4 regions of the Exiguobacterium sp. UBA1053 genome follow, and region 1 is predicted to be linked to each of the others. Evidence: riboswitches for the same ligand, from Rfam matches in the RefSeq annotation. Region 1 holds a riboswitch; each other region holds the start of a gene.
The links. A riboswitch is a leader RNA that binds a small molecule or an ion and turns the genes downstream of it on or off. The one in region 1 is predicted to bind thiamine pyrophosphate.
Positions count from the first base shown of each region.

Region 2: linked by a shared signal. The riboswitch ahead of B3G15_RS14500 (ECF transporter S component) and the one ahead of thiT (energy-coupled thiamine transporter ThiT) in region 1 are both predicted to bind thiamine pyrophosphate.
Region 3: linked by a shared signal. The riboswitch ahead of thiD (bifunctional hydroxymethylpyrimidine kinase/phosphomethylpyrimidine kinase) and the one ahead of thiT (energy-coupled thiamine transporter ThiT) in region 1 are both predicted to bind thiamine pyrophosphate.
Region 4: linked by a shared signal. The riboswitch ahead of tenA (thiaminase II) and the one ahead of thiT (energy-coupled thiamine transporter ThiT) in region 1 are both predicted to bind thiamine pyrophosphate.

Region 1 is NZ_DCDO01000013.1:240,100-248,259, forward strand. It holds gene B3G15_RS09010 (amino acid permease) at 1-795, shown strand, start outside; gene B3G15_RS09015 (thiamine diphosphokinase) at 850-1,452, opposite strand; gene thiT (energy-coupled thiamine transporter ThiT) at 1,454-2,014, opposite strand; TPP riboswitch at 2,075-2,184, opposite strand; gene rpe (ribulose-phosphate 3-epimerase) at 2,207-2,863, opposite strand; gene rsgA (ribosome small subunit-dependent GTPase A) at 2,866-3,771, opposite strand; gene pknB (Stk1 family PASTA domain-containing Ser/Thr kinase) at 3,797-5,731, opposite strand; gene B3G15_RS09040 (Stp1/IreP family PP2C-type Ser/Thr phosphatase) at 5,734-6,468, opposite strand; gene rsmB (16S rRNA (cytosine(967)-C(5))-methyltransferase RsmB) at 6,487-7,818, opposite strand; gene fmt (methionyl-tRNA formyltransferase) at 7,815-8,160, opposite strand, start outside.
Region 2 is NZ_DCDO01000018.1:150,892-159,051, reverse strand. It holds gene B3G15_RS14520 (DEAD/DEAH box helicase) at 1-1,729, shown strand, start outside; gene B3G15_RS14515 (glycerol-3-phosphate acyltransferase) at 1,726-2,256, shown strand; gene B3G15_RS14510 (GNAT family N-acetyltransferase) at 2,269-3,819, shown strand; gene B3G15_RS14505 (50S ribosomal protein L25/general stress protein Ctc) at 4,110-4,787, shown strand; TPP riboswitch at 4,883-4,982, shown strand; gene B3G15_RS14500 (ECF transporter S component) at 5,082-5,654, shown strand; gene B3G15_RS14495 (ABC transporter ATP-binding protein) at 5,651-7,180, shown strand; gene B3G15_RS14490 (energy-coupling factor transporter transmembrane component T family protein) at 7,152-7,874, shown strand; gene B3G15_RS14485 (NAD(P)/FAD-dependent oxidoreductase) at 7,930-8,160, shown strand, end outside.
Region 3 is NZ_DCDO01000005.1:124,674-132,833, reverse strand. It holds gene B3G15_RS04800 (murein hydrolase activator EnvC family protein) at 1-181, shown strand, start outside; gene B3G15_RS04795 (murein hydrolase activator EnvC family protein) at 383-1,660, shown strand; TPP riboswitch at 1,724-1,834, shown strand; gene thiD (bifunctional hydroxymethylpyrimidine kinase/phosphomethylpyrimidine kinase) at 1,950-2,753, shown strand; gene thiM (hydroxyethylthiazole kinase) at 2,734-3,501, shown strand; gene thiE (thiamine phosphate synthase) at 3,491-4,129, shown strand; gene B3G15_RS04775 (hypothetical protein) at 4,300-4,584, shown strand; gene B3G15_RS04770 (ArsR/SmtB family transcription factor) at 4,640-5,008, shown strand; gene B3G15_RS04765 (CHASE3 domain-containing protein) at 5,054-5,692, opposite strand; gene B3G15_RS04760 (YitT family protein) at 5,886-6,752, opposite strand; gene B3G15_RS04755 (hypothetical protein) at 6,889-7,491, shown strand; gene B3G15_RS04750 (formate/nitrite transporter family protein) at 7,675-8,160, shown strand, end outside.
Region 4 is NZ_DCDO01000003.1:321,183-329,342, reverse strand. It holds gene abc-f (ribosomal protection-like ABC-F family protein) at 1-874, opposite strand, end outside; gene B3G15_RS02675 (DUF1002 domain-containing protein) at 1,151-2,032, opposite strand; TPP riboswitch at 2,226-2,332, shown strand; gene tenA (thiaminase II) at 2,406-3,101, shown strand; gene B3G15_RS02665 (hypothetical protein) at 3,153-3,461, shown strand; gene B3G15_RS02660 (glycoside hydrolase family 3 protein) at 3,491-5,407, opposite strand; gene B3G15_RS02655 (sporulation protein) at 5,616-6,389, opposite strand; gene B3G15_RS02650 (class I SAM-dependent methyltransferase) at 6,500-7,684, shown strand; gene B3G15_RS02645 (BrxA/BrxB family bacilliredoxin) at 7,715-8,140, shown strand.

The DNA of each region.
Region 1 (8,160 bases):
ATTGCCGTCAACTTCGCCTTCCAAGGAACGGAATTGATCGGTGTTGCGGCTGGGGAGTCCGACACGCCCGAAAAATCGATTCCAAAAGCCATCCGCAACACAGTCTGGCGGACGTTCATCTTCTTCGTCTTATCGATTACGATCGTTGGTGCATTAATTCCGTATGAAACAGCTGGCGGAGTCAGCAGTCCGTTCATCATGGTCTTTGATGCGATCGGTATTCCGTACGCTGCTGATTTGATGAACATCGTCGTCTTGACAGCGTTGTTGTCCGTCGGAAACTCCGGATTATATGCGGCGACTCGGATGTTATGGGCAATGGCGCAAGAAGGGATGATTTCAAAGAAATTATCTTACGTCAATGCACGTGGTGTGCCGATGCGGGCGTTGCTCTTTACGATGATGTTCGCGATGTTATCGCTTCTGACCGCATTTTTCGCAGAAGATACCGTCTTCATTTGGCTCTTGTCCTTAGCCGGACTCGGGGCTCAAGTCGGCTGGATTTCAATCTCTGCTTCGCAGCTTGCATTTCGTCGTCAGTTCGTCCGAAACGGACACGATGTATCCGAACTGAAATTCAAGACACCACTCTATCCGGTGTTACCACTGATTTCGTTGACACTTAACGTCGTCGTCCTCGTCAGTCTTGCGTTTCAAGCGGATCAACGAATCGCTCTATACATCGGTGTTCCTTTCTTCCTTGTCATGTGGGGAAGTTATCATCTCTTCGTCAAAGGAAAACATCTATCCGCTCAAAGCGACATCCGTGTCGCCCCTTCTCAACTCGACGAATAATTTCATCTAAAAAGAGGCCGCGGAGTCATCCACGGCCTCTTTCCTATGATTGTGCTATTCCTTAAGCGTCCGCATCATCAATAGTTCTCCTTGATGGAGCTCTACCTTCGCTTCTGACGCACACCATTCATTACTGACGGTCAAGGAACCTCCGACCGGTACTGGATGTGCATCAAGTGGATATTTGACTCCGGATAAGCTTAAAGTCGATGGTACGAGTGGAATGAACGAAAGATAATGATAGCTCCCTGCTTCGACTGCATACGTTCCCTCAGCCAAGTATCGTACCTCTTCTCGTTTCGTCACGAGTCGTGCCTCTGGGTATCGCTTCAATAGATATACATTTTGGACGGTCATGTCGAGCCGCCCACCTGTCGCCCCGATGATGAAGGTATCCTCAAACTGTTTCTTCTCTGAGACTGTACGAAGTGCCAGTTCGAGATCCGTTTCATCTTTCTCGGCCGGATGAACGATTGCCCCTTCTGGTACATAACCAAGAGAATCAAAATCACCAATCGTCAGGTCGCATGTCAGCCCAAACGATTCAATCGTCTGAACACCACCGTCGACACCGACGATAAAGTCACCTGGCTGACAAAACTTCCGTAAATCCGGCGCTTCTTCTCGCGGACCGGCACAGACGAGAATCGCCCGCATCTCAGACGCCTCGTGCCGAATAACGGAGTAAGCGTGGCGCAGTCGTGAATAAAAGACCCGCAACGACACCACAAAGAACGTAAGACGGTACCATGTATGTCGCGTTATAAATCAATGAATACGGTACGACTGGACCTTCGGCATACTCGGCAAAAAAGACGATTCCACTGATGACATGACAGATATAACGGAGTCCTGCGCCTAATAACGTCGCCAGGAGAACGAACGCCATCAAGCTTTTCTTTTGTCCATTGCGCGCGGCTAGTCTGACTTGACGCGCGAACAGACCACTTAATCCGACGACACCATACGCAATCGTATAGTCAAGCATCGGTTGAACGATCGTCAAGACTTGTGGAGCGAACATCAATTGAATCGTACCGACAAGCGCTCCCGTGACGACCCCTCCGACGACACCGTGGCGAAATGCCATGACGAAGATCGGTAACATCGCTAAGCTGATTGAGCCTCCTTGTGGCATTTTGAATGGAATCAGTAAATCAAAGACGACTCCGAGACTGGCGAAGATGGCAATTTCCATCATCATTTGTAACCGTTTCATGCTATTTTCCTCCTTCATTGTACGAGAGGACGCAAAAAGGCAGTACGACGAACGCCGTACTGCCTGCGTGCGCCACATCCCTACGTCCGTTTGAACGGAACAGGTTCGAAGGGTTAAAGTCTAAAAGACTTCTCTCAGCCGCTTTTCAAGCGACACCCCTTGCGGTCATCATATTTCGTTTTCTCGTTCTTATTATACGGCAGCCCCTTGACGAATGCTAGTGATCGCTTCCGCATAATCTGGTGCATTGTAGATTGCTGATCCTGCGACGAGAACGTTCGCACCGTTATCGATGCAAAGCTTTGCCGTTTCCGGATTGACGCCACCGTCAATCTCGATTTCAAATGTCAGACCACGATCTGCTTTCATTTGCGCAAGTGCTGCGAGTTTCGGCATGACACGCTCGATGAAGGCTTGTCCACCAAAGCCCGGATTGACCGTCATCAATAAAACCATATCGACATCCTCAAGGACGTGTTCAATCGTTGATAATGGCGTATGGGGATTCAAGACGACTCCTGCCTTTGCGCCCGCTGCTTTGATTTGTTGCAAGACACGATGGACATGATTCGTCGCTTCGACGTGGAACGTCACGATGTCCGCCCCTGCTTTGACGAAATCCTCGACGAAACGTTCTGGCTGGTCGATCATCAAATGGACATCGAGAATCATATCCGTCTTTTGACGTAAGCTGCTAAGCACAGGTAATCCAAATGAGATGTTCGGTACGAACTGACCGTCCATGACATCAAAATGGATATAGTCCGCGCCTGCTGCTTCGACTGCTTTAACATCGCGTTCGAGATTCGCAAAATCTGCTGATAAGATAGATGGTGCAATTTTAATCATCTTCAATACCTCCGGGCTCGATTCTTGATTTCGTCTATAAACATACCATAGTTCTCATAACGAGAGGACATGATTTCTTGGGCTTCGACGGCTTCCTTGACGGCACAACCGGGTTCATTCAAATGCAAGCAACCTCGGTATTTGCAATCATCTTGTACAGCCACGAATTCAGGGAAACTCCACCGTACATCCTCGATTTCCATATCATACGGAAAATCGAGGTTCGAGAAACCTGGCGTATCGGCAATCAATCCTTCGGCAAGCGGCATCAATGTGACGTGGCGCGTCGTATGACGTCCTCGTCCGAGTGATTTCGAGATCGCACTTGTTTCTAAATCAAGAGAGGGTTCCAGTGCATTGAGCAATGAACTTTTCCCGACACCGGATTGTCCGGCGAGAACGCTCGTTTTTCCAGCAAGTAACGGACGGACTTGCTCAATACCTGCCAACGTCTCACTTGATGTCTCGATGACCGTATACCCAATCTTCCGGTAAGCGGCAATCGCCTCTCGGACAGCCGGTCCTTTAACATCGTCCAGCAAATCCATCTTCGTCAATAGGATGACGGGTTGAATTTCCTTCGCTTCGATCAAAACGAGAAATCGGTCGAGCAAGTGCGCTGAAAAATCAGGTTCTGCCGCCGAGACGACGAGCAATGCCTGGTCGATATTCGCGACTGGAGGGCGTACTAAAAAGTTGTCCCGCTCCTTCACTTCGAGAATATATCCTGTCTCACTTTCGATATGAAGAACGACCTCGTCTCCGACGACTGGACTGATGCCGCGTTTTCGGAAATTCCCTCTTGCCCGTGAACGGACCTCTCCTTCTGGTGTCATGACATCATAAAAGCCACCCTGCAGACGTATGATCGTTCCTTCTCGATTCTCTTCGATGCGTTGTTCCGTCATCCTATGCACTCCTTTTTCATCACATTCATTGTGCGTCTTTTGCTTGATTGTACGTGATGGTTTTTGAACGATACACCGTATCGTCTTTATAGATCGTAATTTTTCCTTCTTCTCCTGGATCAATCGTCACCGGCACGTCGAATGTCTCATCTTGATCAATCGATTCCTCGATGACGGTCCGCTTCCCTTTCGCGTCTTCCGTCTCAATCCGGATGACTTGTTTCGGTGGTTCCTCGTCCTCGTTCTCGCTGACCGCATCATAGACGACCTTTTCAGGGAACGTTGCCGTCACCGTTTTTTCTTCCTCACCTTTTGAGATGAACACAGTCACGGAGTCGTTCGGTTCGACTTGTGCTCCTGCTTGCGGGAATTGACGGATGACTTGATCGAGCTTCACGTCACTTGAAAATTCTTGTTCAAACGTGCCGTCGAGACCCATTTCATCGAGATACGCTTTTGCTTCATCACTCGATAAGTTCGTCAAATCTTTCAATTCAAAGGACGAAGTTCCTTCTGAGACAGTGATCGTAATCGTCTGTTCTTTTGCGATCACTTCCGTTCCAGCAGAGATCGATTGTCGGATAACATTACCTCGCGCGATTTCATCCGACTTTTCACGTTCGACTTCGACTTTTGCGAATCCAGCCTCTTTTAATGTGGCGATCGCCTCTTTTTCAGCGTCATCTGTCACATCCGGTACTTCGACCGGAGCACTACCTGTAGAGACGACCAAGTTGACTGTCGAACCCTTCTTGACTTGTGCGTTTTCACGCGGTGTCTGACTGATGACATCGCCTTCCTCGACTGTATCGCTATTTCGTTCTGTCGTCTCAACAACGAATCCAAGTTTCTCAAGCTTCGTTTCCGCTTCGTCTCCATCCGACTTGACGACAGATGGTACGGTGACCGTTGGATCTGGCCACATCGCAAACGTCGTAGCTGCACCACCTAGCAATATGAGCAATAAGAGGACGATCCACCAGCGTTTTTTCTTTTTCTTTTCCGGTGTTTTCGGTTGAACGGTCGTGACAGCGGGTGATTCTGGTTCCGCTTTTGATTCTTCTGGCACTTGTACAGGCGATAAGACCATCGTCTTTTCCATCTCATCCTCTTCTGCACCACGGATGCCTTCACTTGCTCGTTCGTCAGACAACGCCGTCACCATATCTGTCTTAAAGGCTGCGACGGACTGTTGGCGGTCATGCGGTGCTTTTGCGAGCGCCTGCATGATACAGTTCTCAAGCGCTTGTGGCACTTTCGGATTCAAGACGGATGGGCGACGCGGTGTATCTTGCAGATGCTTTAAAGCAATCACAACCGGTGAATCACCTTCGAACGGGACTTGTCCTGTAACAAGTTCGTATAATACAGCACCAAGCGAATAGATATCCGACTTCTCATCCGCAAATTTACCTTTTGCTTGTTCTGGTGAAAAGTAATGGACGGATCCAAGGACTGACATCGTATGCGTCAGCGTCGCATTCGACATTGCCACAGCGATTCCGAAATCCGTTACTTTGACGGTACCATCTTCTCGAATCAACATGTTTTGCGGTTTGATATCGCGATGGATGATCCGGTGTGCATGGGCGTGATCGATCGCATCACAAATTTGAGCGATGATATCGACGGCCTGCGGCACAGGTAATGCTTGATTTTCACAAAATGTCTTTAATGTCATACCATCGATATACTCCATGACGATGTAATAGATGGCATCTTCTTCGCCTACATCATAGACGGCAACGATGTTTGGATGATTCAAGCTGGTAGCAGCATGCGCTTCACGTTCGAATCGACGAATGAACTGTTCGTCATGCGAAAATTCAGTCCGTAAAATCTTAATGGCAACATGACGCTTTAAAATCTCATCATAGGCTTGATAGACATTCGCCATCCCGCCACTTCCAACTAGCCGTTCTATGCGGTAGCGGTCATTTAATCGATCTCCGTATCGCATATTCAGACCCTCTTTCTTTCTTTGAACCGGATGGCGGCAATCGTAATATTATCCGCGCCTCCTCGAGCATTCGCTTCTTTCACCAATCGTCCAACGATCTCATCAAGCGGCTCATCCTGTAAGATGATCTGTTCGATGACATCATCTGGCACTTCATCGGTCAATCCGTCACTACAGACGAGGACGAGGTCATAGTCTGGAGCATCTCTGACTTGAATGTCGACTTCGACTGTTTCGTTCGAGCCGACCGACCGTGTGATGACATTCTTACGTGGATGATTTTCGACTTCCTCATCCGAAAGTTCCCCCATTTGTCGTAACATGTTGACGTAAGAATGATCATCCGTCAATTGTTTTAACGCCGTACCTTCAAGGGCATAGACCCTACTATCTCCAACATGACCGATGACGAGCAAATCTTCGACCCAGCATACGCAGGCAATGGTCGTTCCGACGATTGCAAGTTGCTCGTCTTTTGAAAACTGAAGAATCCGGGCATTTGCCTCGGCTACACGTTGTTCTATCCATTCAGACAATTCCATCGGACGATTTGGCATGAGTGAAAAGGATGCTTCAAATACCTCGCGAACGATCGCACTTGCGATATCGCCAGCAGCATGACCTCCCATACCGTCCGCAACGACGGCAAGACCACGTTCGGCGTTCCCGACGAGTAATACCGTATCCTCATTTTTAGTCCTGACTTTCCCAGTAGTCGAAAGGTGAGCTAACTCCATGACAGTCCTCCGTTCGTGTCAATCTTCTCGTTTTTTAAACGCGGCAATATAGAAGCCGTCCGTTCCGACTGTCGTCGGTAACAACTTGAGTTCTGCTCGATCCCCGATCAGATGTCGCACGGATTCCGGCATCCGTGCCGCGAAGGATGTATCAAATTCAAATCCTTGATCGAGAATGAACGCTGTCTGATCCTCGTTCTCGATCGGATCAATCGTACAAGTCGAATAGACGAAGGTTCCACCCTTTTTAACGAGTGGTAAGACAGATGTCAGAATATCTCGTTGAATTTTCGGGAGTTGCTCGAGTTGTTCCGGGCGTTTCGTCCATTTGATATCTGGTTTTCTTCGAATGACACCGAGTCCTGAACAAGGTGCGTCGACAAGAATCCGATCAAACGATTCTACTTCAAAGCGGTCTCCTGCTTTACGAGCATCTAACGCTTCTGCTTGAACAGTCGTAAGACCTAATCGTGTCGCTTGCTGTTCAATCAATTTAATCTTATGTGGATGAAGATCAAGTGCCTGTAGTGTTCCCGTCGTCAAACCTTCAGCAATATGCATCGCTTTCCCACCAGGTGCGGCACAGCTGTCAAGTACATGATCAGATGTTTCTACACCGAGTGCACGGGCGACGAGCATTGAGCTCTCATCCTGCAGAGAAAGATACCCTCGGTCAATCAGATCCGTTTTTTGAATGCTTCCTCGTTCGATTTCGAGACCGTCTGGCGCGACCGTAGATGGTTTTGCCGTCACACCTTGGTCGAGTAGAAGCTCGATCGCTTCCTCTCGCGTCGTCTTCGTCCGATTGATGCGAACCGTGACCGGTGCAGGTGTGTTATTCAATTGACAGATTTGAAGCGTTTCTTCTGGACCAAACAGTTCAATCCAACGTTCGACGAGCCACTGCGGGTGACTCGTTTCGATGCTGATTCGTTTTGCAACAGGCTCGATTTCAGCGAAATGAGGCATTCCCGCCCGTAATACATTCCGGAGCACTCCGTTGACGACTTTCGAGACGTGGACTTTTCCACGTTTTTTAGCAATCTCGACAGCTTCATGGATGACGGCATGATCCGGTACACGATCAAGATAAAACAATTGATACACACTCATCCGTAACAACGGACGCATGAACGGATCAAGTTTTTTCTGTTTCGCTAGATACGGCTCCAAAATATAATCCAGTGTCAATTCACGACTGAGCGTCCCGTAGACGAGTTCCGTGAACAAGCCGACATCTGTTGCTGAGATAGCACGCTTTTCAAGCATCTGGTGGACGGTGATTGTCGAGAAGGCACCACCTTGACCAATTTTCATCAGTGTCGTTACTGCTGCGTCACGTACATTCATGCATTCTCACCTACTTGTTGTCCGAGTTCAAGCGATTGACCGATCCCGCGCATGAACGTAGCACCGTCCATCCGTTTTTTTCCGGACGGCTGTAAGTCGATCAGCTTCAACGCTGTCTCCGAACCTGTCGCGATGACGGGACCATCCGCTTCTAAAGCGATGATTTCGCCTGGTCGTCCCGTTCCTTTGACTTTCGTCGCGAAAAAGACTTTCAATCGGTCATCACCAAGCATCGTATACGTACTTGGGAAAGGATTCATTCCTCGGATTTGATCATAGAGTGTCTCACCCGGTAACGTAAAATCAAGTCGTTCCCGCTCGCGTGAGATGTTCGGCGCAAAC
Region 2 (8,160 bases), on a different contig from region 1:
GTTCCATCCGCGGATCGAAGTCGACGTGACGGACCGCCTCGACTGGCTCGTGTTCAACTTTTCAATGGACGGGATTCCAGAAGATGAGCTGAAACGTGTCCTGAAGTCGCTCGTCTTACAAAAACGGTACCACCGCTTGAAATCTGGACAGTTCGTTTCTTTAGAAACAAGGGCTTTTCAGCAGTTACAACGGGTCCTCGCTCAGATGGAAGCAAGTGAACGCGACTTACGCGACGGACGGATCGTCTTACCTGCCGTCCGGAACATGAAGCATCTGATCGGCGCTTCCGTCCTCCATCTTCACGCCGATTTGCTCGAGAAATGGCTTGAATTGAAATCGGGACAAGGATTCCGGCTCGACTTGCCGAATTCGTTAGAGTCACGACTCTATCCGTATCAACGGACGGGCATCCAGTTTCTGAAGAATCTGGACGCGCAAGGATGTCACGGGATCCTAGCCGATGAGATGGGGCTCGGAAAGACGATTCAAGCGATTGGTTATATCGCGACAATTCCTGACCGTCGTGCGCTCATCGTCACGCCGGCGTCACTGCTCCGCAACTGGGAAGCGGAACTGAAGCGCTTTTTACCCGGTCGACCGGTTCATGTCGTCGCCGGTTCTCAAGCCAGCCGACTCCGCGAACTGGAGCACTTACCTGACGATACGGTGACGATCGTCTCCTATACGACGCTTCGGACCGACGTCCGTCGCCACCCTGTATATGACGTCGTCTTCTTTGATGAAGCCCAGCACTTGAAGAATCCGCAGTCGCAAACAGTCAGTCAACTGCGGCACCTGCAAGCAAAACGCCGTTTCGCCTTAACGGGCACACCACTTGAGAATCGTCCGCGTGATATCTGGTCGATTTTCCATGTCTTGTTTCCAGAATTACTGCCGGATTTAGCGACGTTTGAGAAATGGTCATTTGATGACATGCAACAGTTCATCCAACCGTTCTTATTACGGCGTGAGAAACAAGATGTCTTACAGGATTTACCGAAGAAACAGATCGAGCATCATTATGTCGAGCTCGGTCCTAACCAAAAACGGTTATATGCGTCGTATCTTGCCAAATTGCAACTCGAGACGCTGCAGCACTTAGACGAGACGAAACGCGAAGATCGTTTGAAGTTACTGGCTGGGTTAACGCGGTTGCGGCAAATTTGCAACGATCCGGAGTTATTCGTTGAGGGATACACGGGGGAAGCGACAAAACGAACGCGTCTGCTCTCATTGATTGCCGAAAAACGGGCCGCCGGAAAGCGGATCTTGATTTTCTCGCAGTATACACAAATGCTCGAGCGCATTCGCTCGGATCTCGCGCAACGTCACCTCCCCCACTTCCTGTTGACGGGTGAGACACCACTCGAAGACCGGGTGGCGTTATGCGATCGGTTCAATGACGGTGAAGTCGATCTCTTCTTGATTTCCCTAAAAGCGGGTGGGACGGGATTGAATCTCGCAACTGCTGATACCGTCATCCTCTTTGACAGCTGGTGGAATCCGGCCGTCGAACAGCAAGCTGCCGATCGTGCCCACCGGCTTGGACAACAATCCGACGTGACGGTCATCAAATTGCTGACACGCGGGACGATCGAAGAAAAGATGACGGAATTACAAGATCGAAAAGCCCAGATGGTCGATGCCGTCCTGACGGCTCCAGACAGTGATGCCTTGACCGTCAAAGAACTCGTTCATCTCGTAGAAACAAAGGAGGAACATCGGTGACCCTTGATCTCCTGCTTGGTTACCTTATCGGCAGTATTCTTGGCGGTACGCTCTGGAAGTACGTCAGTCGTACCGATTTGGCTCAGGTCGGTTCCGGAAACATCGGTGCCCGCAACGCCCATCGTGCCGGTGGGCTCCCGGCCTTTTTATTCGTGTATCTGTTTGATGCCGCGAAGACCGTTCTTGCACTACAGATCACAGATGCATTTTATCCCGTTGCTCTTGCCGTGCTCATCGGCCACTTGTTTCCATTGTTTCATCCGCGACGTGGCGGTAAAGGATATGCCGTATTTTCCGGCATCGTCTTCGCCATCACGCCGTGGGCATATCTTGTCGGACTAGGCATACTCGGTCTGTCTTATCTCGTAACGAAAGATAGCGTCAAAGCGGGGCTGATTCCGGTTGTTCTACTCCCGTTACTCCCTGTCTACTTTGACGCGGGACCCATCAATATCTTGTGTGCCGTTGCCGTAAGTCTACTTGTCCTGTGGGCTCATGATGCACTTCACAAGCCAGTCATTACATAAGGAGGACGTCTCATGATCGACTTTTCCATTGCCACCGCTTCGGACGCGGAAGCAATCCATGAACTGAACTACCTCACCTTCACGGAAGAGATTCCGCAACATCAACCGAACACCGAACGGAAACGGATTGACCGGTTTCATGATCAAAATACCTATCTGATCGGCAAGGAAGACGATCGACTCGTCGCGATGATTGCTATTCGAAAGCATCGTCCTTTTTCGCTTGAGGAAAAGGGCGTGACGTTAGATGAGACACTGACGGACCCAGCGGAAATCCGCTTACTCAGCGTTCGTCCCGAATACCGCAATAGTCGTACGTTCATGCAATTGATGCGCTTTTTGATGGTCTACTTGGAGCGGGAAACGATTGATCATGTCTATATCAGTGGTACGACGCGGGAAGCTAAACTATATGCGCGGTTCGGCTTCACACCAATCGCAGCAACGCTCGGTAGTGGCGATGCCCAGTTCGTACCGATGTTGTTGTCACGCGCAACATACGAACGATCCGTCATCGCGGACGTTTTACGTCCTCTGCATTTTCTAGCCGGTCCGGTCGAGGTTGCACCAACAGTCCGCCAAGCGGCGCAACAAGCACCGCGCCCGCATCGGACGGCTTCGATGCGCCAGCTCGATCAAGATTTACGTGGTCGGATGTGTCAGTTGCTGGATTTGCCACATGTCTCGATGGCTGTTGGCAGTGGCACCCTTGCCAATGATATTGTCGCACAACAACTGAGTGGACACGGATTGATCCTAAACGGTGGTGAGTTCGGTCAACGCTTGATCGATCACGCGGCACGAGCAGGAAAGTCATTTGATATCCACCTGCTTCCGTCCGGTCACCCAATCGACTTAGAACAACTCGCGAGTCAACTGCATCAAACGGAATACGACTGGATCTGGTTGACACATTGTGAGACGTCTACGGGCGTCCTCTACGATCTTGATGCGGTAAAAGCGCTGCTGGATCAACAAACCGCACTCATCGTCGATGCGATCAGCGCCGTCGGAACCGGACGTTTCTCATACGCTGGTTGCAAATTCGTCACGACCGTCTCCGGAAAAGCAATTGGTGGTTTACCGGGTCTTGCGTTCATCGGTCATACAGACAGCATCCTACCTTCTCCACGAATTCCACGTTATCTGGATCTCGGACTCTATGCGGAAGGCGTCGCCTTTTCCGGCTCATCGAACTTGTTGCTGGCTTGTCAGGCAGCGCTGGATGCCCTTGATCTCGATCAAGCCGCTATCAAGATGACTTATCTCGAACAGGCCGTTCGGGCGACTGGTTTTAACCTGCTTGCGACTCAAGAAGCACAAGCGCCGGGAATTCTGACGATCGTCCATCCGTCGGCAACCGCTTTAGGAGACGCTCTCCGGATCCAGGGCTATCATGTTCAATATGAAAGCGACTATCTCGTCCATAATCAATGGCTCCAAATCTCAACGATGGGACAGACGACGATGCGGCACATCGAACGTCTCATCCGTGTATTAGTCCGTGAAAACCAACGCATCACCATAAAAAATGAAAGAAATGAAAGACCTCTTAACCCTTGATTTCAAGCGGTTTGGAGGTCTTTCGACTTTAAAAAATAAAAAATAGAGGTTTAAGGATTTAAAACATAGGGGTATAAACTCACTAGCACCGCATCAAACCGGTGACTTACTCACACATGTTTCTCAATATCAGCGTAATGACCTGGGAGAGAAATGCAAAGTCACGAAAGCGTCAGATTCAAAAGAGTCTGAAACCGATTGTCTTAGCATATTTAAATTGTTCAGGACTTGTCCTGCTCCTACATTCATTACCTTTTGAGGGCTATACTAAATTCAAGGGGGAAATGAACATGTCAGTTAAATTAACAGCCGAAAAACGCGAGGTACGTCCACGCTCACTCCGTAAACAATTACGTCATGAAGGAAAAGCTCTTGGTGTCGTGTATGGTTACAAAGTGGAAAGTACACCAATCGCATTTGAAGAAAAAGAATTGCTTAAAATCGTTCGAGAAAACGGTGAGAACGTCTTGATTTCACTGAAACTCGACGGTAAAAATATTAACGTCTTGATCAACCGTCGTGATATGGATGTCTTCACACCAACTGTCGATCACGTTGAATTCATCGCCGTTAAAATGGATGAAGAGACAGAAGTCGAAGCAGACGTCGTACTCGTCGGTGAAGCAGCTGGCGCTAAAGTCGGCGGATTCCTGTCACAGACACTCTTTAAAGTAACAGTCGCAGCAACACCAGATAAATTACCAGAGAACGTCGAAGTCGACGTCACGAACCTCGAAATCGGGGATTCGATTTCTGTAGCTGATCTTCCGGAACAAAAAGATTTCCGTATCGTCACAGAAGGCGACATTCAAGTCGCAGCTGTCGTCGAATCTACACTCGAGCAGGATCTTGAGGAAATCGAAGAAGCAGAAGCTGAAGCGCAAGCGGAAGCTGGTGAAGACAACGAAGCGGAAGCTACGGAAGAGTCTTCAGAAGAAGCAAAAGAAGAGAACGAAGATAACAAATAAGTCGTTTATCGATACGCCCTTCGTGGCGTATCGTTTTTTTGTGTCTTGACAATAGACAGAAGATTGCCTAAAGTGAACAGCGTATCATCTATTACCATATCCACTAGGGGAGCCCATTTGGCTGAGACGATTCACTTCGGACCCTTCGAACCTGATCTAGTTCATACTAGCGTAGGAAAGTGGAGCGATCACATCCAATGACTCCTGCTGCGCGCAGTTTTTCTGAGGACCGCTCTCTTTTTACGGAGGGCGGTCTTTTTTGGTGTCTCCCCCACTTAAAGGAGGACGAACACGATGCAACACTGGAAAATGAAAGAAATCATGGTCATGATGATGCTCGCCGTCGCTTGCGGCGTCATCTATCTCGGTTGGTCAACACTCTGGTTACCGATGTCGGCAATCTTCGGACCAGTCGGGGCCAACTGGATGTTTGGGATCTGGATCATCGCGAGCCCGCTCGTCGCGGCAATCATTCAAAAACCAGGTGCCGCCCTCATCGCGGAAATCGTCGCGGCAGCCGTCGAACTGTTCACGGGTAGTCACTTTGGTTTATCGGCTCTTCTAATCGGGGTCTGCCAAGGGCTTGGTGCGGAACTCATCTTTGCGATGACGCGTTATCGCCGTTATGACACCTGGACATTGATGTTATCGGGTGTTGGAGCCGCAATTGGTAGCATCGTCTATAGTCTGATCGCGAACGGATTCGGTTACTACACGACGACGACGTTGCTTGCGACAACAGGTTTACAATTGATTAGTGGTGCATTACTCGGCGGCTTGCTTGCAGCGATTCTCGTCCGTCGCCTTGTTGCGACCGGTGTCTTGAACGGGTTTGCGGCCGGACGTGCGAAACGGGAAGTCGCATGATTACTGTCGACGACCTCAGCATCCGCTACCCCGGTCAGATGAAGTCGGTGCTCGATCATGTATCGCTGACGATCGAACAAGGAACGACCCTTCTGCTCGGACGAAGCGGGAGTGGCAAGACGACACTGCTTCATGCCCTAGCCGGACTGACACCTGAGACGATTGAAGTCGAACAGACGGGAACCGTTACCCGGTCCGGTTCGGTCGGAGTGCTATTCCAAAACCCAGAAGAACAGTTCTGCATGGAAACGATCGGACGCGAAATCGCTTTTAGTTTAGAAAACCGGTCGATTCCACGTGCGGAGATGGAGGAACGAATTGAACGCTTACTCGCACTCGTCGGTCTCCCTCTCCCCTTCTCGACACCGATCGCGAGTCTATCCGGGGGGATGAAACAGCGCCTCGCGCTCGCCGCGGTCCTAGCGCTCGAGCCGGCGATCTTATTACTCGATGAACCAACAGCCCAGATTGATCCAATCGGACAACACGAGCTGATGGCGTTGATCTTTCGGATTCAGAAAGAACACGATTTAACGATCGTCTTGATCGAGCACCAACTCGATGTCTGTTTGCCATATATCGATCAGATCGTCTTACTTGAGAACGGATCGATTACTGCGACGGCGCATCCGCAGGATTTGTTCCCGCAGGCTTATACAGAGCTTCAATCGAAAGGCATCTCTGTTCCTTCTTTGTATCCGTACACGTTAGAGACACTACCCATAGATGGACCACAAGCAGTGCGACTTCACGTGCTTCCTCCAGTCGCTACAGCAGGCACTGCCTTGTTACACGTCGCTGCATTATCGACGAAAGCCCCTTACCCGCTGACCGATGCGACATTTTCCCTGCAGACAGGAGAATGGGTGATGCTGCTTGGGGCAAACGGATCCGGGAAAAGTACATTACTTGCAACACTCGGTCGGTTGCTCTCGCATCAAGGAACATATCGCTTCCAGGAACGTCCGGCTCAGCGTTACTCCCGGCGACGCTTTTATGAGCACGTCGGCTATGTCTTTCAACAACCGGATCTGCAGTTTCTCAAACTGACGGTCGAAGCGGAAATCGACTGGAGTCACCGGGCAGCGACGAGTGACGAGCGCACAGCGTTGCTCGAACGGCTGGAACTCGCATCTGTCAAACAGCAGTCACCGCTTGCGCTTAGTACGGGGCAACAACGACGGCTCAGCGTCGCGACGATGCTCGGGCAGTCAAAGGATGTGTTGTTGCTCGATGAACCGACGTTCGGACAGGATGGATTGACGACGCGGCGGCTCATGGAACAGTTGTTGACGGAACAACAAAACGGAACGACGCTCGTCATGGCAACACACGATATGGAACTCGTCGCCCGATACGCGGATCGTGTTCTCGTCATGGAGCAAGGGCGGATTGCTTTTGACGGGCGTCCGAGCGAGTTATTCGCTGACGTTCCGTTACTCGAACGCTGTCAGCTACAACGTCCACTTTCGTACCAATTCCAGGAGGTGAAGCGCAATGCAGACAAACGCGTCACCGTTCGCTAAACTCAATCCTGTCATCAAAGGGAGCGGATTGTTTTTGATCATGTTTGCCTTAATTGCAACGAATGACTGGATCAAGACGTTGGTGTTCCTGAGTTTTGCTATCGCTTTGCTACTCCTCTCCGGATGGGGTCCCGTCGATTTCTTGAAACGGCTCGCACCTTACAGTCTATTATTCTTATTGACGTTCTGGATGATGGCGGCGTTTGGCAAAGGTACGAATCCTCTATGGTCGTTTGGTTGGTTTCATGTCACATCGGAAAGTGTCATGCACGGCTGGTTACTTGCCTTACGGATGGCAACGTTCGTCTGCTTAAGTTTCGCTTTCGTCACGACGACCGATTCGACCCGGTTCGTGATGAGCTTGATTCACCAAGCAAAGGTATCGCCTCGCTTCGCGTACGGATTTCTTGCCGGGATCCGCTTTTTGCCACAACTGGTCGAAGAAGTCCGCGTCTTGCGGCAAGTCCGAATGATTCGAAACGTGCACAGTCGCTTTCCTGGTGATGCGTTCCTATCAATCGGCTTACCGCTCTTCTCGCGATCGATCCAGCGGGCAGAACGGATGGCAATCGCTTTCGAAGCCCGTCATTTTTCAGCAGAGCGGACATATTATGAAGTGCCAGTCGTTCAGCGCCAGGATATTATCTACCTCGTGGTCATTCTCCTGTTTATCAGTCTTGTCTTTTGGTTATGATTACCGCCACCCGTATCCGGGTACACTCTAGCAAGACAAATTGAAGGAGAACGACATGAAACGAATCCTCTTGATTGGTGCAGGGCACGCTCACCTGCATTGCATTACACACGGACCAACAGAAGACGTCGAGTGGCTGATTTTAAACGCCTCGACGTACCAATATTACTCGGGCATGTACTCCGGACTTGCTGACGGAACGTACGATATTGATGAGATCCGTGTCGACGTCGCCGCCTTGTGTCGCGCTTATGATAAACAATTCATCGAAGAGACCGTCATTAAA
Region 3 (8,160 bases), on a different contig from region 1:
ACATATGAGTTCATTGAACGCTAGTGCAGGTCAACGCGTCAGCCAAGGTCAACAAATCGGAACACGTGGTAGCACAGGAAACTCAACAGGTCCACACTTACACTTCGAAATTCACGTTGGTGGATACAGCTACAGTGCAACAGGTCCAGCTAACTCAGTTAATCCAATGTCGATGTTTTAATCGTAAAGAATCGTTGCATATGCAACGGTTCTTTTTTTGTCATTTTCAAAAAATAAATCATATATTACAAAAAACCGTTTTCATTTGAAATGTAAATGAAATTTTTTTGAAACGATTACGGTGCTATAATCTATTTCAGATATGAGAGAAACTTGAATACTATAATAAAATATGAAAAAACATAAGTGAGGAAAACGATATATGCTAAAAAAACTAATTTCTACCATTGTTTTAGGAGCATTACTTATAACAGGAACACAACCGATCGCAGCAGCGACTATTAAAGAAAAAAAGGCTGAAAATGCTGCTGAACAACGTAAACTTGAAAAAGCGATCAAAAAACAAGAAGCTAAAATCTCAAAAGAGCAACGTCAAATCAATCAAATTGACGCAGCAATCAACGAAAAGATTTTCCAAGTCTCCGAAAAAAATAAACAAATTGAACAGTTGAACGTTCGAATCGATGAGTTAAAGGCTGACATCGTCCGTTACGAAGAAATGTTACAGAAACAGGAAGAACTACTCGGTGATCGTTTGCGAGTCTTCCAAGAGAACGATGGAAACTCGATTAAATGGGAAGAAGTCATTTTCGGATCGAAGGATTTAGGTGATTTATTCAGCCGTGTCATGGCGGGGAAAAAAATCGCTGAGCAAGACGATAAAATGATTTCGGACTACATCGCAACGCAACAAAAATTAGCAGAAGCAAAACAAGCGCTCGTTGAGAAAAAAGCGGAGCAAATGCAAGAAAAGAAAGTATTGATTGAACAAAAGAAAGCGTTAAAGCTTCAAATGAAAGAACGTAGTGCTACACTGAAGAAATTACGAAAAGGGAAGACGAAGTTTACGACAGAACTATTAGACGCAAAAGAACTTCAAGCAACTCTCGAAGCGCAAGAACGTGCAATTGCGGCAGCGAAGGCAGCCGCTAAAGCAGCGGCTGAAAAAGCAGCAGCGGAGAAAGCGGCAGCCGAAAAAGCCGCTAAAGCGAATGCTCAAGCAGCAAAACAAGCAGGTAAGAGTTCGGAATCAACTGATTCTGTTGCCCCGCCCGTTGTTTCGAGTGGAGGGAAATTCGTTCGACCATCTTCTGGTGGAGTGTCGCAAGGATTCGGACCAGCAAGCGGCGCGAATGGTTATACGTTCCACAACGGTGTTGATTTCAGTGGTTCGGTCGGGTCTCCAATCGTCGCTGCAGCAGCTGGAACGGTCATTACAGCATCAGGTGGTGGACCTTACGGTAATCATGTCATGATCTCTCACTTCCTCGATGGACAAGTGTACACGACTGTCTACGCACATATGAGTTCATTATCGGTTCGTGCAGGACAAACGGTCTCTCAAGGTCAGCAAGTCGGAACACTTGGTAGTACAGGGAATTCAACAGGACCACACTTGCATTTCGAACTACATGTCGGAGGCTATCAATACAGTGCTTCTTCTCCTCTGAATGCAGTCAATCCATTGGCATATCTGTAATCAAAACGGGCTTCGGCTCGTTTTTTTTTCTTCTCTATGCTACAGTTAAGGCGAAACGAATACTTGAGCAACTAGGGGAGCTGGAGGAATCCGGCTGAGAGGAAAACCAATCTGTTTTCGACCCTATTACCTGAACTGGATAATACCAGCGTAGGAAAGTTGAGCCGAACGGATACCGGAATGCGTGTATAACGCTTTCGTATAGCGTCGACTGCTTTTTTACAGCGGTCGACGCTTTTTTTGTCGGTCACGACTCCCTTACATTGCTCGATGGGAAGGTGAAAAGAACATGAAACACGTACTGACGATTGCAGGATCCGACTCCGGTGGTGGAGCTGGGATTCAAGCAGATTTAAAAACATTTTCAGCTTTAGGCGTTTATGGAATGAGCGTCCTGACAGCCGTCACGGCGCAAAATACGTTGGGTGTTCAAGCGGTGGAAGAGTTATCCCCAGAAATCGTAGATGCCCAGTTAACGTCGATTTTTTCAGACATTCGTGTCGATGCGATCAAAATCGGAATGGTCTCGAATGCGCAGACGATTCGTGTCATTGCTACACATCTCCGCAAACAGACAGTTCCGATCATATTAGATCCCGTCATGGTCGCTAAAGGTGGTCATGCCCTATTGAGGACGGAGGCTGAACAAGCATTGATTTCAGAACTTCTACCACTTGCGACACTCGTCACACCGAATTTACCGGAAGCGGAGCGTTTAACAGGACGATCAGTGACCAATCTAGAGGAAATGCGATTGGCGATGCATCAATTGGCTACACAGACAGGGGTAGTATTACTAAAAGGTGGACATCTCTCAGGAGCTGCGACGGATTTGTTGTTTGATGGGGAAGTGGAACACCGCTTCACATCGGAACGGTTAGACAATCAACATACTCATGGAACTGGTTGTACCTTATCTGCGGCGATTGCGGCGCGGATGGCGCTTGGAGAAGATTTAACAGATAGCGTAAGACAGGCAAAGAGCTATGTCACGGAGGCAATTCGTCATGGATTTGCCCTCGGACAAGGTATTGGACCGACACATCATTTTCATTCACTTTGGAGGGATACACATGTTTACGACCATTCTTGAACACAAACCACTCATTCACCATCTGACGAACACGGTGACGATCAACGACTGTGCGAACGTCACACTCGCTGTTGGAGCATCACCCGTCATGGCGGAAGATATTCGCGAAGTAGAAGAGATGGTTAGACTCGCGCAAGCCCTCGTCTTAAACATTGGTACGATCGATGCAGACATGCAAGCAGCTCAACGACTTGCAGCCCGTGAAGCGGGACGTTTGAATGTCCCGATCGTTCTTGATCCAGTTGGAGCAGGAGCAACGACATTACGTACTGCCTTTTCTAAAGAACTTATTGATCTCGGGTGTACGGTCATTAAAGGAAATGCTTCTGAAATCAAGACGTTACTTGGGGAGGATGGGCGAACTAAGGGAGTCGATGCTGCGGGAGATGCCATTATGGACCGAGAAAGCATTCGTGCATTCGCTCGCAAACACCAAGCTGTCCTCGTCGTGACAGGTCCGATCGACTATATCACGGATGGAACGCGCGAAATGGAATTACATGTAGGAACATCTCGTCTAGGGGACATCACAGGTACGGGCTGTATGACGGCTTCATTGATTGCGAGCTTCCTCGGTGCAGGATATACGGCATTTGAGGCGGCTGTTCACGGAACATTCGTCATGGGAAAAGCAGGAGAACAAGCAGCCTCCGCGCAAGGTCTTGGTGATTTTAAACGAGAGTTGTTCAATGCAATCAGCCTCATGACGGAGCAAGACCTGGTGGAGGTGACAGAACGTGTCAATTGATTACTCCATCTATGCAGTGACGGATCGTCGGTACCATCCTGGCGTCGCGATCGAGATGGTCGTTGAGGAAGCTGTTTTAGGTGGTGCGACGATCGTGCAACTACGGGAAAAAACCGCACAAGGAAAGGAATTCTACGATCAGGCAGTTCGGTTGAAAGCACTCACGGATCGCTACGACATTCCTTTGATCATCAATGACCGGATCGATATCGCATTACTCGTCGGAGCTGGTTTGCATATCGGACAAGAAGACATTCCTTTAACCGCAGCACGTCGCCTTTTACCAGATGCTGTGATTGGTGTGTCGGTAGCCACTGTTGCACAAGCGATTGAAGCAGAACGAGACGGAGCATCTTATTTAGGCGTGGGTTCTCTATTTGCGACGTCATCCAAAGCGGATGCTGATTCTATGTCGCACACGATGCTTCAGGCGATTCGGGAAGCCGTACGATTACCTTTAATCGGTATTGGTGGAATCACAGCAACGAATGTCTCCTCTCTGCCCATCCCGCTAGAAGGGTATGCCGTCATCTCAGAAATTTTTGCTAAAGAAGATCGGCAACTCGCTGCGCAGCAAATGACAGATGCTGTGCGTGAATGGCATCAATCACTTCAGAACAGGGTATAATCCGTTCAGAGGTGATTGTATTGAAATGGCAGACGATCCGTTTTCGCGGCTATTGGATTCGATATCGGTTAGAACCACAAATCATTCGAGTCGATAATCAGGGGATCTACCATCTAGGAAAAGTCTTATTTCCACATCCTAATCGTATATCTTATGAGATGGCCCTTTTATTGAAAGAAAAGTATGAAAGACGCTACAAACGTCCGTTGTATATTAAAACGAGCTCGATTGCGACGGAAATTTGGGGACATACTCATTTAGATATTTATTACCGGGCACTTCTTCGTCTACCGATTCCGACTCGGCTTCGTCAACGTTATACGAACCGATTAGAAAGCACGAAAATCATTGACATCGGCGTACGCGCTGTCGATCAAAATCGAATTGTCTGGGATATTGGAGATTACGTAGGAGGATGGTTCGTGTTTTGGCTCATTCGCAGACGAATGCGCTGAACTTGCAATGTCCCGTTTCTCATGGTGCAATATAGATAGAAACGAGGTGACGGACATGGACATTCCCCGTTGTGAAACGATTGCGATTGATGAACAACGTGCGTCTGAAATCGGACATATCGTTGATACGATTCCGACGCTTGAAATCGGAAAGCTATTTAAGATTCTTTCGGATGCGACACGACTGCGAATCGTTTATGCGCTGACGATCGAAGAAGAACTATGCGTTTGTGATGTCTCGGCTTCTGTCGACTGTTCGATCGCGACAGCGTCGCATCATCTTCGATCTTTGTTGAAACAAGGACTCGTCAAGTTTCGAAAAGACGGTAAAGTCGTCTATTATTCCTTGGATGACCATCATGTGTCATCGCTTGTACATATGGCGATGGAACATGTACAAGAGGGAAAAGCGATGCCTGAATGAGTCTTTAGAATAAACGAAAAGCGCAGCTTTAGCTGCGCTTTTCGTTTATTCTAAAGACGATTGTTCTAATCCTTTTGGAGCGAAGTGGTGGAAGAAAAAGACCGTGGCACTAATCAATAAAAAGGACAGGATGGAGAGAGCGAGACACATCCATTTATATGTAGCGATTAAAGTATCTGATTGTTGTAATTTGGCTTGAAGCGTTTTATACAAATCATCTTTCACACGGGATAAGTCTTCGAGAATCGTTTGAGTCGTCTGAGTCGATTGTCTAGCAAGACGTTTTGCGGCTGTTGGACTTTGACGTTCATAGACGACAAACACGCGTTCAATCTCGGACTCCCAGACATTGTTGCGGCGAAGGAGATCCTTAATCGTCCCTGGAGTAGTCGACGATTGGTTCAGACTATTGCGCAAATCATGGATTTTAGACGTTGAAAAGTAATATTGTTCGATATAACGATTATCTTCATACAATAAGAGACCACGAACCGCATTGGCACGATCTCGATTGTGTTCGACCAACTGATCTACCTGATTGATTAACGGTATATCATGATCCTTCATTTGCTCGGTCATCGTTGCAATCGTCCGATAACCGGATAAAGCATAGATGATCGGGATAGAGGCGAATAAGCTGATCAAGAAAATCAGCAGAATACGCTGACGCCAAAGAGAGTGCATGCAATCATTCCTTTAAATAAAAGACATGTCATAAGCTTAACTACTATCGTAAAAAAAGTGAAGCCTGTCTATTTTTTGAATAGGGATAATGACTGAAAAACTGAATAATACTAATAAAAAAGCAGGAAAGATGATGCAATACGAGAAGCTGTTCTAAGAAGATGAAAAAAGCACAGCTAAGCTGCGCTTGGTGTTAAAACGAATACGAATGTTCCTTGTAATTGCCGAAAACAGTATGGATTTCCGAAAATGTAACGAATGCATTCGGCTCGACAGAAGAGACGATTTCTTGCAAACGGACGATTTCGTTATTTTGAACGACGACATAGACCATTTTTTTCGTTCGGTTGGAGTATCCTCCACGTGCATCGAGAATCGTGACACCACGACCGAGTTCTTTTGTAATGACTTCATTGATTTCATCTGCTTTCTCACAAATGATGATACATTGCTTAGAAGCAGAATAGAAACTGTAAACCGTCTGAAGGGCTTTGGCGCGAACAAAGCTCATGATGAGAGCATACATAACGTGTTTAAGATCGAATACCCACCATACAAGGATGTAAATGACAAGATCTTGCATCAGAAATATACGAGGAAGTGGCCAGTTATGAAAACGAGCAAAGAAAAACTTTCCAAGAATATCAAGCCCTCCAGTTGAAGCACCACCGAAGAAGATCAATGCCATTGCAAGACCAGAGACTAGACCAGCAAAGATGGAAGCGACGAGCGGATCGTTTAGAGATTCCGGAACGATTTGAGTCGGGATCCAGTCAATTAAAAAGGAAGAAACAATGACAATAATTCCAGATAAGAACATGAATCGTTTGCGTAGGAAACGGAAACCTAAAAGGAAGAGGGGAATGTTTAAGAGCAATTGCGTTAATCCGATTGGCGTGTGGAAGAGCTCTTGAATAATGAGCGTGATTCCCATGATACCGCCTGATCCGATATCATTTGGGGATAGTAGTAGGCTGATGTAAAGGGAATACAGCAACGTACCAATGATTAAGAAACTGATTTTTTCAACTCTCTTTTTCTGTGGGTGTGTTGTAGTCATGGCAATATGATGAGTGACCTCATGCTCCTCCTTCTGTGAGTATCTGCCTGCAAGAGTACGCTCATATGCATAAAATTTCAACCCTTCTTATGAAAAAAGATGAAAAAGGGTACGTTTTTTTAGGAAGGTGATGAAAATGAAGAAAATGCTATGGATTCTTGGTTGTATCTGTTTAGGAGTACTGGTCGGAATTCGTCTTTTTGAACAACCCAATGAAAAAAATCAATCATCCATTTGGCATGATGGTGATCTTGTAGCGAGACAAGTGGGTGCCTCGATGATGAATACGGTAGCGGTTCGTCAATTAGCCGAACAACTTCCGTTCTCATCAGAATTAAAACAGGTAGATGTCGAAGGAGAATCGTTACGTCTTGCCTATGAAGTGACAGGAAAAGAGCGACAAGCTTGGATTGGTACCGACACCGGAACACTACAAGTGAATCAGGATTTTTTAAAGGCTCGGTTATCTAAAGTTCTGATGCATCATACGCTTGTTTTATTTTCAACGATTCCTGATTTAACCGACCTTGAAATTCACTACACGGATCCGTATTCAGGTGCAGATTTTACGATGGACCGGAAAACATTCGACGCCTACACTCCGACCGATATCGAACGAGCTACTTCATCTTCTAGACGCTTTAATCGTGTTGTCATTGATGGTTATGTACTCAATGCATCAAGACGAAATACTTTCTTTGAACGCTTCGCATCACGACTGCAAATCCAAACTAATTAGTTGTATAAAGCAAGAAAAGGCATTTTTCACAATCTCGACACAATGATATCGTTTACATCTCGTTCTTTTATAAAAACGATAAAACAGGTCTATTCAATACTTGAACATCTTTTAAGATGGAAGTATGATAATAAATGAACAAACATTGTGAAGTGTTGAACAAAAGAAAGAGAGGTTTCTACGATGAACGAGGTAGAAGCATTAGAAGGATTACGGAATAAAGCAATCAAGTCGACGCGCATGCTACAAATGCGTCCTCTCGAGTACTTAGTTCGTGCCATGCTAGCAGGGATTTTCATTGGATTTGCAATTATTTTTACCTTAAAAGCAATTAACGGTCTATATATGGCGGAGTCACCTGTTGCGACACTTGTCGGTGGACTGACTTTCGGAGTGGCGCTTGTCCTGATCGTTTACGGTGGGGCAGAGCTGTTCACAGGAAATACGATGTATTTCACGACGGCGACGATGCGTGGCTATACGACGAAGATGGATACGATGAAGGTCTGGTTGATCTGTCTAATCGGAAATGGACTTGGAGGATTAGCGTTTGCGCTACTCTTTTCCCAAACAGGAATCATACAAGAGCTTGGTATGAACAACTGGTTATTTTCTGTCTCAGAGACGAAGATCCACCATACGACGTGGGAAATCTTCACACGAGCTATC
Region 4 (8,160 bases), on a different contig from region 1:
ATAATTTCTCACTCGGTGGAGACGCTTCGTTTGCCCATTGCCGGAGTCGACGAATCGCTTCCTTCATTTTCTTTATTTTTTTCTGTTGCTCTTGGTAGGCGTGGAACTGTTCCATCAAGCGACGTTCTCGTTCGACGACGAACGCGCTGTAATTCCCTATATAGGTTGTCAGTTCACCGTCCTCGAGTTCAACGATCGAGGTGACGACGGCGTCTAAGAAGACCCGGTCATGAGAGACGAGCAGGATGGTTCCTGTGTAGTCCCGTAAGAACTGCTCCAGCCATTCCACGGCAGCTAAATCAAGATGGTTCGTCGGTTCGTCAAGAATGAGCAGATTTGGCTCCATGAGTAACATGCGACCGAGACAAATCTTCGTCTGTTCACCACCGCTCAACTGGTGGAAAGGACGAGTGAGTAACGGACGAAGGTGTAACCCGTTCACCATGCGTTCGATTTTCGAGTCGAGTAGATAGCCATCCTTTTGTTCGAACGCATTCGTCGCTTCCGCATATCGTGCAAGTAACGCATCAAGATTCTCTGGTGCTGTCGCCATCATTTGCTCCAACTGTTGCATCCGAGAACGGATCGCGAGGATGTCTTCAAACGCTGTCCAAAGGACGTCGAGTCCGGTCATCGTCTCACTATATACAGGAAGTTGTTCCAAATAGCCGATCGTCAAACCGCTCTTTTGATAGATGACACCACCGTCCGGTTGCTCAAGGCGAGCAAGCAAGCGGAGTAATGTCGTCTTACCACTCCCGTTTCGTCCAATCAGACCGACACGGTCGTGTTCGTTTAAGAAGAGGGAAACATCCGCTAAGATCGTCTCGCCTCCGAATTGTTTGGTTAGGTGTTGAATGTCGCAAATCATCATATTCAATTGATCCTTTCGCGCGCATCAAAAAAGGAGAGCGCAAATAGCACTCTCCCTAACGTGTGAAAGATGCGCTTTGCTGTATTTTTCATTCATGAAGTTCTTAAAAAAGGACAGACGGGTGCCTTAGAACGCCATTCCATGAAAAATCGCGCGCAACAGATACAATTGTTCCATCAACCAGTGTTTGCACGCGGCAAAGTCCATCTTTTCACACCACCTTTCGTTTCAGATATCTCTAGTTTACTATTTTTTTGTCCGTTACGGAAGTCTGAATTATTTGAACACGCCAGCGATTGAACTGAAGAAGTCACTGAGTCCATCGAATAATTTAGCGAAGAAACCTTTCGTTTCTTCTGATGTTGCGAACGCGTGGATGTCTTGCCCCGCATTTTTCAAACCACTCTCGATTTGTCCCCAGTTGATGTTCGCTTGCTCCATTTGATTGAATAGATTCGTCAACCGGTCCATTTGTGCGTCAGACAACTGGATATTGTTGTTTTGAATGACTTGGACGATCAGGTTTTCGATCTCGACTTTGGTTTCCGGTTTTTGATTGGCGATCTCAGCCTTGATCTCATTCATTAAGTCAGCGACTTTATCCGTGCCGACCGTTTTTCCGACGTCTGATGTGACCGATAATTCTTGCTGTGCTAAATCCTTGCGTTCGTCACTTAACTTAATTCCCGTCTCAGCGGAAGTTTGATCGTACGCTTTCATGATTCCTGTCAGTGCCGATGTCCCGGTCACCTTGTAGGGAGAAGTGATCGTGATGTCGGCATCTTTGACACCCGCTGTGACGAGAGCGTTGAGATACATATCCTTCGTCACCCATGTGATGTTCTCCGTCGAGACGGAAAGTCCATCTCCTTTTTCCGTCAGTTCGATTTTAGCCGACGAATACATGTTGCCGCCTTTTTGCGACTGTGGAATGTTTTTCCCGAGATATTTTTCTTCGTCAGCAGAAGTGGCGATGATCGGCGTGATGCCTTCCGGTGCATTAAGACGGGAAAGCACCCATGCTTTATCCTTTGCGCCGAGCGACTCCCCGAGTGTGACGATCGTCTTATCGACGACTTGTTCGGCAGATGCGGCTGTTGGGAGTAATAAAGCAGAAGCGATAACGGCTGACGCCATGATTTTTGTTGGTGTATGCATAATGAAATCCTCCAATTATGAGTAACAGAATGAATTATAGTATCAGGTACTAAAGTTAGTGTACGAGAACGAAAGAAGTTCGGAATCGGTCTGTAGATGGAGACGGCATCCGTCTTCTGACACTCCATAGTATAGCGAAAAGAGGACAACTTGACTTCCATTTTCAGCATGCTATAGTGGATGGGAATCGAATAATGACCACTAGGGGAGTCGGTAGGCTGACTGAGACGAACGAAGACGTTCGGACCCTTTGAACCTGATTAAGTTCGTACTTACGGAGGGAAGTGGCGTCAAGTCTTGTTCTTCTTGCGCCATGCCCGTGTGTTTCGGGGTGGTGTTTTTTCGTTTCATACCAAACGAGGAGGATGAGATCATGACATTCACACAAGAAATCAAACAAGCGGCACAAGCGTATTGGAACAGTAGTTTTACGCACCCATTCGTTCAAGGAATCGGAGAGGGGACGTTACCACTCTCGAAATTTCGGCATTACGTCATGCAAGATGCCTATTACTTAAAACACTTTGCGAAGATTCAAGCGAAGGCAGCGTCAAAAGCGGACGACTTCGCGACGATCGCGACACTTGCCGAACATGCTACTTCGACTTACGAGGCAGAACTGAGCTTACATCAATCATTTTTTAAGCCGCTCGGTATTACGGCAGCAGACCTTGAAGCATTTGAACCGGCACCGACAGCATATGCGTACGTCTCGCACATGCATCATGCGAGTGAAGGAACGCTTGGTGAGACGATTGCTGCCATCTTGCCATGTTACTGGTTGTATTATGAAGTCGGGCAACAATTACTGACGTGTACACCGGAAGAAAAAATCTATCAGCAATGGATCGACACGTATAGCTCGGAATGGTTCGAAAAGGTCGTCTTTGATCAGATTGCACGGCTTGATGCGCTGGCGGAGCAAGCAAGCCCGACGGAACGCGAGCGGATGAAACGTCATTTCGTGACGAGCTGTTATTATGAGTTGCTGTTTTGGCATATGGGATGGACGGAAGAGACGTTTACGTCGGTTTACGAAACGATTCCGGCACGAGCGGTATCTTCTTGAATCAATAAATGGTAGAATTAGGAATACCATTTAGTGAGAGTAGGGATTGGAATGGAAATCATCGTGATCGCACTCGTGATTCTCGCGGCATATGTTGTGCAACAGGTGCTCGGAAAAGTGAAAGTGAGATTTGTTGGGTACATCATTCCCATATTGATGGTGGTGTACGGCACATATGCTACGATTCAGAATTTTCAGGGGTTGCTTCAGTTCGGTTTTACAACGGGGAGAACTATCGCAACTGTCCTGGTCGTCGTCCTCTACGCTTCGTTGACTTATTCACTTCATCGTGTCTACGAGCGTACGAAAGCAGAAGCCGAATCTGCATATCCATCATTAAAAGACCGAGGCATCCTTTAAGGAGCTTCGGTCTTTTGTGTATCATGTCCTCATTTTTTCCAGTTTTTAAAGCCGTCACCGAATTCGAGATGCAGTTTGTCGGTAAAGACACCGTTCTGAAAGATCGGCACATCAACCGGTAAAGTGCCTTGCGGTTTGAACGTTCCGAAGATCGCGCGGATACCTGCAGGCAGGTTTGGTCCCGCTGATTTTAGATTGCCTGCTTCGGAGTCTGGACCGTTCGGATCACCTTTGAAGCCATAGACGAGGACATGTGCCGGTGCGTCCGGTTGAACAGCAACATCGTATGGGTTACGGAGACTGAGCAGGACGGATGGTGTCTCCGTTTGTTTCGCATAGCGGAAGATTGAAGCCGGAATCGCTTGTTCTGGTGCAGTAGGTAGTAGTTTAGCACTCGTGTTGACGTTGGAACCGACGATGATGTAATCTGCTGCATCGAGTTGCGCCCGTAATGTCGGGTTTTGGTCGAGCGGTAGCGTAGTAGCCGAGTAATTCGCTGTCGTCACGTGCCAGTTCCGATTCTTCGGTAGGGAAGCGATCGTTTTTTTCATGCTGTCCGTTTGATCCGCCGCAGGAGCGATCACAAGAACGTTGGCATTCTTTTTCGGTTTGAATGGTAACGTCCGCTGATCATTTTTCACGAGTGTGACCGCGGCTTCCGTCATCGCGCGTTCTTTTGCTTTATGCTCGGGACTGCCGACGATTCGGTTCGAGTGCGCGATTTTTTCAGCTAGGGATGTCGTGTCAGTCGTACCGTTCCAAATTCCGCGTTCTGCTTTCAGCGTCAGGATTCGCTCGACCGATTGATCGATCCGTTCCTCTGAGAGGCGACCGTCTTTGACTGCTGCGATCACATCCTTGAAAATCTGATCGAGCTTTGTGACATCTTGCTCGGAACGAAGGATCGTCGGCATGAGCGCGATATCGACTCCAGCGTCAAACGTCTTTAAGACGGCTTCTGACTCCGTGAAGTTGTCGGCGATCGCCTGCATGTTCAACGCGTCTGTGATGACGATGCCATCGTAGCCAAGTTTTTCGCGCAGTACGCCCGTGATGACATCATCCGATAACGTCGCAGGTAAAGGGAAGGTACCATTTGTCGACGTGACGACTTCAGGTTCGATTTGCGGCATCCCGATGTGTCCTGTCATGATCATATCGATGTCTTCAGCAATAGCTCGCTTGAACGGTACGAGCTCGACTTGTTCCAGTTCTTGCAAGGAGCTGTCAACGACCGGTAATCCATAGTGGGAATCGGTCGCCGTATCGCCGTGACCCGGGAAGTGCTTGGCGGTCGCCGCGACGCCTTCAGACTGAACTCCCTTCATAAGAGCGGAACCGAGTGTGCCGACGAGCTCCGGATCACTCGAGAATGAGCGGACACCGATGACAGGATTTCCAGGATTGCTGTTGACGTCGAGAACCGGACCAAAGTTGACATTGATGCCGAGCGCACGCAGTTCGGAACCGATGATATGACCGGCATCATTGGCATATGTGCTACTGCGGGTCGCACCTAACGCCATGTTGCCAGGTAAGTTCGTCCCTGTTCCGAGCCGAGTAACGATTCCACCTTCTTGGTCGATCGTGACGAAGAGCGGAATATCGTTGCTAGCATCTTGTTTGACGACTTCTTGCAGATCATGAACGAGTTTCGTCGTCTGTTCGGTTTCGCTGACGTTCTCAGCAAACAAGATGACGCCGCCTAAATCATAGCGATCGATGATGTTCGCGACTTCTGGGGCAAGCGACGTATGATTGCTGCCATTCCACTGTCGGAAGTCCGGCATGATCATCTGCCCGATTTTTTGTTCGAGTGTCATCGTGTCGATTTTGTGACTGATCCGATCGGCTGAAGATCCTGCCTCTGCCATGACAGGTAAACTACTTGAGACGAGTACTGCTGCGAGTCCGGCTGTTAACGTGAACTGTCCGATTTTTTTCATGATGTACGTCCTCCTTTAGTCAAACCGTGACTGGAATTCTTTTCGATACGGACAGTATAGCAAGGTGTTTGTTTTAAAACAATATTTTATTTGTAAACGATTTCAAATTGAAATAAATTTCAAATGTGTTTTTAGATAGACTGACTTGAATGAAAAAAAGTGACTCCCCCTGAAGAGGAATCACTTTCAAGTAAAGTCGATCGATTGATCAGCTATAGCGTTCCACGATGCTTGTCAGCTGACGTTCGACGAACGATTGATCCTGCAGTTCACTATTGGACAGACGCAGTTTGATCATCGACTCATCCGCACCAGCCATTTCACTGAATAATGAACCGAGACTGTGCGCACGACGGTCGACTTGGACGATTAAATCAATCCCTGAGCTGTCTTGGAGCATGATGATTTCGATCTCATCCAGTTTATGGGCGTAGTGTGTATTGCGAGCTGAATACTCAAGCTCCTGAGCAATCGGTAAATCTTTCCGGAATCGTCCAGGTAATTTTTCCGTATCGGCTTTTTTCAATCGGAAGCCAAGTGACTCCATCGCATCTAAGACTGTCGCTTGGTAGCGGTTTGCTTCGACGATGACGGCGTCACGGTCCGATGGATCGACGGCTTGAGCGATGTCGAGACCCGTCTCGATCCACGATTTCGATTGGCTGACGGAGAGCGGTGTATTCAGCGGTACGCGTAATGTAAAAGGAATCTCCCGCTCGACACCCGCTTCAATCGTGAACTTCGCTTCATTTAAGGCAAACCGGTCGAGCGTGAAGGTCGTGAACGTCGTGCTATCATTGACTTCTTGTTTGTACTGCGTGTTGAATTCAAGATAAATTCGATCAATTTCTTGATCGACGTTTCCGCCTTTGATATGGACGACACCGTGAATTTGACCGCCTGGTTCGCACCGGTCATCCGTCAAGCGTGTATCGACCGTTGCGGCACCGATTCCGATTTGTGAGAGAATTTTTTTGAACATGATGCATTCCTCCTTTTGATTACGTACGAATGATGAAGCGTGTAAACTTGTCGAACAGGTACGAATTTGCTACAGTTTCGAAAGAACATCAGAAAAGGACGGGACGACTAGTGGAACTACATGAATTAAAAGCGAGTCTTGCCTCGCAAATCACGCAAGGAACACTGATCCATGCAACGATAAGTAATCCGCGTCAAAAATCAAATGATCTCCGACGAATCAAGGTAAAACCGATTCTATTAAGAGATACGGTGATGATGCAGGTAGAGTTTCAATTTGAACGCGTTATGAAGCATGAAAATATTTTAATTGACGATTTCGTCGGACGACTCGATGACTGGTTCACGGAATTCCGTCAATTCTTATTCCGTTTTGAAGAAGAAGAATGGCAATTCCAGCTCTCGAAAAAGATGAAAGTCGCGATCAAGACATCCAAAAAGGAGCCGATGAAAGCTCTCTTGTCGCATGACCGGAAAAAAACCTATCTATTAGAAGACGGTGTGCCGGTTCCGTTTCTGATTCGCTTAGGCGTCATGACGGAAGCGGGTCAGGTCAAAAAACAGAAGTACGATAAGTTTAAACAAATCAATCGTTTCCTTGAATTCGTCGAGGATAGCATCGCTGCCTTACCAAAAGGAAAAAAACTCCGGATCTTGGACTTTGGCTGCGGGAAGTCGTATTTGACGTTCGCTCTCTATCATTATCTAAAAGTCGTCAAAGGATTCGACCTCGAAGTGACAGGTCTTGATCTAAAGAAAGAAGTCATCGAAGAATGTACACAAATTGCGCGTGATCTGGATTATACCGATCTAACATTCCGTGTCGGAGACGTTCATGATTACACAGGGGAGACGGAAGTCGACCTGATGGTGACACTTCACGCTTGTGATGTCGCAACTGATGTCGCACTCGCGCGAGCTGTTGACTGGAATGCATCGGTCATCCTGAGCGTACCGTGCTGTCAAAAGGAATTGAACCGTCAACTGGACTGTTCGCCACTCGATGTCATGCTCCAGCACGGACTGATCAAAGAAAAATTCGCATCACTGGCGACAGATTCGATTCGTGCCGAGTTGCTAACACTGGTCGGATATGAAGCGCAACTTCTCGAATTCATCGATCTCGAGCACACACCGAAGAACATCTTGATTCGAGCATACAAACAAAACAAGCGACCAACGGAAGAGAAAATCGACCGCTACATCGCTTTCCGCGATCTGTTGCATGCCCGACCATTTTTAGAAACTGAATTAAGCGGCAGACTTGGACAGATTTCACCGAAACTCGTACAATAAGAAGGAGAACGAATCAAAGGAGGCAATACGATGGATTTCCAAATGTATTTTGAAGATGTCGTCCAAACAGCCCGCAAAGAAGCGCAAGCTGCTGGATTTGAAGAATTAACGACGCCAGAGAGCGTGGATGAAGCAATGAAACGCGAAGGGCTAACACTTGTCCTTGTCAATTCGGTGTGTGGATGTGCTGGCGGGATCGCCCGTCCTGCTGCAGCGTACGTTAATCGGAAAGAGGGTATCAAGCCCGATCATTTCGTCACGGTATTCGCTGGACAAGATCGCGAAGCGACAGACCGTGCGCGTGAATACTTCGAAGGTTATCCACCTTCATCTCCATCATTTGCATTAATGCAAGATGGAAATATCCTCTCGATGGTCGAGCGGTTCGACATCGAATCGTTCACGGCAGAAGAAGTCGTCGACAAACTTGAATCATTGATTGAAATCTATGCATAAGCAAAGAAGACTCCTGATAA